DNA from 2 places in the Priestia sp. TSO9 genome. Region 1 is predicted to be linked to the other one. Evidence: riboswitches for the same ligand, from Rfam matches in the RefSeq annotation. Region 1 holds a riboswitch; the other holds the start of a gene.

Region 1 (3,178 bases):
TGCAAAAGAGGTAATCCAAAAATAATTGGATGAATGTTATTTACAAAAGGTAAAACAGCGAATTGAGCAATAAATGGAATGATGAATAAAATAAAAATTATGAATTTTCTGTTCAATTTTACTCCTCCTATTAAAAATTTATCTAACAATGTTCACTATGATAGCAAGTCTGACATGGTAAAGCAATAAGTTTTTTGAAAATTTCGTTATAATCTATGAAAATTTTTTTAGAAAAACAAAAAAGAGCTTGTGATGAGAGTATATTTGAAATGATTATGAAAGAAAAAAAGGGGAATAATCTAAGCGAAGCTGCTCTTGAAGCAAAAAAAGCACGAAAAAGAAGAAATTTAGTTTTGACCGGGAAGTTTTTGTTATTTCGCTGAGATAAAGTATATTGCTATTGCATCATAAGAAAAGAATTTGTATGTTCAAATAGAGATTCATGGAAAGAATAAAACAGAGCAAATAAAAAAACTAGACAATAAGTGCTTGTCTAGTTCCACCACTCTGTCAATGGTCCTTTGTCGCCATAAACAGGATCTGTTGTAGGAATAGGTACTTGTGCAATTTCATCAAATACGTGAGGGCGATCAGTTTGTTTTCCTGTTCGTAAATTGTAATCCATGCCCTCTGGATAAGCTCCAACCACTTTAAAATCAGCAGTTGACTGCAGACGCATATGCCCTGTTCCTGCAGGAAGTACGAGCACATCGCCAGCGTGCACCACGATATTTTCCCCCATATGTCCACCTAGTTTTAAACGTGCAGATCCGCTAATTACGCCTAGTGCTTCATGGGAATTGCTGTGGTAATGGTGAAAATCATGTATGCCACCTACCCAGCTGTTTTTCCAGTTGTGAGAATTAAAAATGCTCTCCACTTTCTCTTTCTTACTAATAAATACGTGTTCATACAATAAAACTGGAAGACGAGGGTGATTTGGAATGGTTCCGTCGTCATCAAAATAAAGAACTTTTACATTTGCATAATTCATAAGCATCCCTCTAACAATCTTTTTTCGTAATTTTCCCTGTTTTTTGCTTGCGTAAACAGAGAAGTTTGCTCGAAGTACTTCATTTGTTGCGAAGTGCATGATATGTAGGTTTTAACGTTTTCCTAAAAGAAGTCTCCCACTTCAAGCGTAGCTAAGTGGTGGACAGTTCACTTTAGTATCTTTTCTTCATATTGTATATAAGTAAAGGGTCTAGTGCAAGAATTCTATGGATATATAGCTGCTAATTCTTATTATGTAAATGAATACTATATATTAGTATAATCTTTAGAAGGTAATCTACTCGTGGAGTAAAAGAATCAAACAACAAGAAAAGATAGGATTTTAGTTATTTTTGTAATTAAAAAGAGGTTTTTAGAAGTTTTATTCGGAATTTTACGAATAATTTATTATTTTTATAAAAGTAATGTAAACATTTTTGTGTATTGAGTAATAGAAATGAATGTTATATACTGATAAAAAATATATTCCTATATGTGACTGGCGCAACATGGATGACCATGGGGGAGCATATAGCGTATAAGCCGCGCGCCTGGGCAAACACTTGAGAAATTTTCGCAAGTGTTTTTTTATTTTCCTAGGGAAGAGGAGTAGATTTGGATGAGCAATATGCAAAGGAAGATGGGAACATTTGCTTTAACCATGACAGGCATAGGTTCGATTATCGGTTCAGGGTGGCTGTTTGGAGCATGGAAAGCAGCTCAAATTGCGGGACCCGCGGCTATTTTTTCATGGGTTATTGGAATGGTGGTTATTTTGACCATTGCTCTATCATATGCTGAACTGGGCGCGATGTTTCCACAAGCAGGGGGGATGGTTAAATATCCTCAGTATTCACACGGATCATTTATTGGTTTTTTGGCTGCTTGGGCTAACTGGATTTCAATCGCTTCAACGATAACAGTGGAGGCTATTGCATCTGTGCAATATATGAGTACTTGGCCGTGGAAATGGGCTCGCTGGACTCACGAATTAGTAGATAATGGAATTTTGACGTCCAAGGGGTTGGCAGTTGCGTCTTTGTTATTATTCGTTTACTTTTTTATGAACTATTGGACGGTAAATCTCTTTGCTAAAGCAAACTCATTTATTACGATTGTTAAATTAATTATTCCTGGTTTAACGGCAGGGGCTTTATTTTTTGCTGGTTTTCATAGTGGAAACTTTTCAAGTGAGCATGGGGTTGCCCCTTATGGGTGGGCCAGTGTTTTAACGGCAGTGGCAACATCAGGTATTGTGTTTGCATTTAATGGGTTTCAAAGTCCTGTAAATATGGCAGGAGAAGCAAAATCACCTAATAAATCGATTCCGGTAGCTGTAATTGGTTCAATTTTTATTGCAGGAATTGTATACATTATATTGCAAATTGTTTTTATCGGAGCAGTAAGTCCGTCATCAATTGCTGATGGATGGAATCATTTGAATTTTAATTCTCCTTTTGCTGATTTAGCGATTGCGCTTGGAATTAACTGGCTAACAATTGTGTTATACGCAGACGCATTTGTTTCTCCTTCCGGCACAGGTGCTACATATACGGCAACTACTTCTAGAATGTTATACGGGATGCAGCAAAATGGATATTTGCCAAAGATATTTGGTACTCTTCATCCACTTTACAATGTCCCGCGCTCAGCTATGTGGCTAAATTTAGCAGCTTGCTTTTTGTTTCTCTTTTTATTTAGAGGATGGGGTGTCTTAGCAGAAGTGATCTCAGTAGCGACGCTTATCTCTTATATTATGGGTCCTGTAGCGCTTATAACATTAAGAAAAACGGCTTCACACTTTTACCGTCCATTTTATTTAAAAGGGGCATCAGTTATTGCGCCATGCGGCTTCGTTTTTGCTTCCTTGACGCTTTACTGGGCAAGGTGGCCACTTACAGGTGAAGTGATCTTTATTATGGCAATTGGCCTGCCTGTTTATTTTTATTACCAAGCGAAAAATAAATGGGTGGGCTTTAAAAAAGAATTTTTAACCGGGGCTTGGATGCTTATCTATTTAGCGTGCATGATTTTTATTTCCTACATAGGAAGCGAAAAATTCGGAGGCAAAAATATTTTGCCTTTCGGATGGGATATGCTAGTGATTGCTTGCGTATCATTAGCTTTTTATTACTGGGGAATTAAAAGTGGCAAAGCTAACCGATATATGAAAGAAGCTGAACAA
Region 2 (3,178 bases), on a different contig from region 1:
TATCAAAATTCCTATCAGTTCTCCTGACAAAACGCTCACCTCTTTAAAGGTATTTCTATATGCTATGGGAATGAAGGAAATGATATGAAGATAAACACTATGTAAAAACAGCCCTAACTTTTCTAAGTTAGGGCTGCAACACTAAAATATGAGGGTAACCGAATTAGATAATACGACTTGTAATAATTCCTTCAATTTGACCAATTTTTTCTTCTAGCTCAGGCACAATCTCGTCACTTACTTGATTGTCAATATCGATCATTGTATACGCATATTCACCGCGGCTTCTGTTCACCATATCTGCGATGTTTAAATTGTAGTTTGAGAATACTTGCGTAAGTTGTCCTACCATATTCGGAACGTTGTGATGGAAAGCAGCTACGCGTTTTTTCCCAGTGTAAGGAAGAGATGCATTCGGGAAGTTCACTGAGTTTTTAACGTTTCCAGTTTCTAAGAAATTTTTCACTTGACGTGCTGCCATTACCGCACAGTTTTCTTCTGATTCTTGAGTTGATGCCCCTAAATGAGGAATTGGTACAACATTTTTCATGTTCAAGACATTTTGATTTGGGAAATCTGTAATGTATCGTCCAACTTTTCCACTTTCAAGAGCAGCTTTCATATCTTCTTCGTTTACAAGCTCACCGCGTGAGAAGTTCAAAATATGAACATCAGGTTTCATGATGCTAAACGTTTCTTTATTGAAAACACCTTTTGTGTCGTCCGTTAATGGAACGTGAACCGTAATATAGTCAGATGCTGCAAATAGTTCTTCTAGAGACATTGCACGCTGTACGTTGCGAGACAAATTCCAAGCTGTATTAACAGAAATGAATGGATCAAAACCAATTACGTCCATATCTAAATCAAGCGCGTCGTTTGCTACAAGAGCACCAATTGCACCTAAACCAATAACGCCTAATGTTTTACCTTTGATTTCTTTTCCAACAAACTGTTTTTTACCTGCTTCAACTAACTTAGGAATTTGATCACCTTGGCCGTCTAATCCTTTTGTCCATTCAACTCCAGCAAATAAGTTACGAGAAGAAGCCATAATTGTAGTTAAAACCATTTCTTTTACTGCGTTTGCATTAGCTCCTGGCGTATTAAATACAACGATACCTTGCTCCGTGCAAGCGTCCACCGGTATATTATTAACTCCTGCTCCAGCTCGTGCAATGGCTTTTAAATTTTGGTCAAATGCCATGCTGTGCATGTTAAAGCTACGCACGACAATCGCATCTGGATTTTCGCTGTCGTTGTCAATTTGATAACCTTCTTGATTAAAAACATTTAGACCTTTTTGTGCAATGTTGTTTAATGTTTTGATTGTTTGTACTTTTTCTAATGTTAATGTGCTCATTTTGTACTCTCCTCTGATTATCATCGTAATTTTACATGTTTTTACCTTTGGATAAAGGAACTTCATTTTTAATTTTTTTAAAAGTCTGGTTTTTTAGCCTACATGTCTGATAACTTCTATATCCTCTCCCCCTAAACAGAAAGAGGTAAGAGATATGTATTAATCCCTTACCTCTGCCCAGGCGAACGGCTACGTCACTATATGCTTCCTCACGGTTATCCGCGTTTCGCCAGTCACATATAGTCTTTGAAATTAAGTATATTCTAGCAAACTCTTTCAGAACGTTCAACCTTTTTTTAAAAGTTTGCTTTTTTCAGTCTAATTTTTAATCTCTTTAGTGAATCTCCTAATATATTGACAAATATCCTAATACATGTTAAATAAAAAGAGTGATTAGCACTCTATCCACTCAAGTGCTAATTATTTTATAAGCCCTATTTGGAAAGGAGAACTTCTTATGTCAAAAAAAGAATTCAAAGCCGAATCAAAGCGATTATTAGAGATGATGATTAATTCCATCTATTCTCAAAAAGAAGTATTTTTGAGAGAACTTCTATCAAATTCAAGCGATGCAATCGATAAAATTTATTACAAAGCCTTAACAGACGACTCCTTGCGTTTTAACAAAGAAAGCTATTACATAAAAGTAACACCACATAAAACTAACCGTACCTTAACCATTACGGATACTGGGATTGGCATGACGCAAGAAGAGCTTGAAAGCAGCTTGGGCACAATTGCGCGAAGCGGTTCCCTTGCGTTTAAAAATGAAAATGAAACAAAGGACGGACACACGATTATTGGCCAATTCGGCGTTGGGTTTTACGCAGCGTTTATGGTGGCAGATGTCGTAACGGTGATTAGTAAAGCGTTAGGCAGCAATGAAGCCTATAAATGGGAATCTACTGGTGCTGATGGTTATACAATCGAACCTTGCGAAAAAGAAACGGTTGGAACTCAAATCATTTTAAAAATCAAAGAAAATACAGAAGATGAAACATATGATGAGTATCTAGAAGAGTATCGTTTAAAAGAGATCATTAAAAAATATTCAGACTTTATCCGCTACCCGATTAAAATGGACATAACGGAAAAACGTCCTAAAGAAGGTTCTGATAACGAGCTAGAAGATTATACAGAAGAGCAAGTTATCAACAGTATGGTACCGATCTGGAAGAAAAACAAAAATGAATTGACTTCAGAAGACTATGAGCAGTTTTATTCAGAAAAGCGCTACGGGTTTGATAAACCGCTCACTCACCTTCACATTAATGTGGATGGAACGATTCGCTACAATGCTATTTTATTTATTCCAGAAAATAGTCCGTTTGATTACTACTCAAAAGAATTTGAAAAAGGACTTGAACTGTATTCAAACGGCGTATTAATTATGAATAAATGCGCAGATCTTCTTCCAGACTACTTTAGCTTCGTGAAAGGTATGGTAGATTCTGAAGATTTATCTCTTAATATTTCGCGTGAAATCTTACAGCAAGATCGCCAGCTTCAGCTGATTGCCAAAAACATCGGCAAGAAAATCAAAAATGAATTAAAAAGTTTGCTTAAAAACGAACGTGAAAAGTACGAGAAGTTTTATGAATCATTTGGCCGCCAGTTGAAGTACGGCGTTTACAGTGACTTTGGCAGCAACAAAGACGTATTAAAAGACCTGCTTTTATTCTATTCTTCTACAGAGAAAAAGCTCGTAACACTAGATGAGTATGTATCGCGCATGCCTGAGGATCAAAAGTATATCTATTATGCATCAGGCGAATCGTATGACCGAATTGAAAAGCTTCCTCAAGCAGAATTGGT

Evidence for each region. Region 1 has a riboswitch for ZMP and ZTP ahead of LJC66_RS03825 (glutamate/serine transporter AimA). Riboswitches for the same ligand answer to the same signal wherever they lie in the genome.
Region 2: linked by a shared signal. The riboswitch ahead of LJC66_RS12215 (phosphoglycerate dehydrogenase) and the one ahead of LJC66_RS03825 (glutamate/serine transporter AimA) in region 1 are both predicted to bind ZMP and ZTP.

The regions. Positions count from the first base shown of each region.
Region 1 is NZ_JAJEKD010000009.1:194,596-197,773, forward strand. It holds gene LJC66_RS03815 (DUF3311 domain-containing protein) at 1-116, opposite strand, end outside; gene LJC66_RS03820 (cupin domain-containing protein) at 494-1,093, opposite strand; ZMP/ZTP riboswitch at 1,479-1,557, shown strand; gene LJC66_RS03825 (glutamate/serine transporter AimA) at 1,613-3,178, shown strand, end outside.
Region 2 is NZ_JAJEKD010000013.1:794,606-797,783, reverse strand. It holds gene LJC66_RS12220 (hypothetical protein) at 1-39, opposite strand, end outside; gene LJC66_RS12215 (phosphoglycerate dehydrogenase) at 164-1,363, opposite strand; ZMP/ZTP riboswitch at 1,532-1,610, opposite strand; gene htpG (molecular chaperone HtpG) at 1,821-3,178, shown strand, end outside.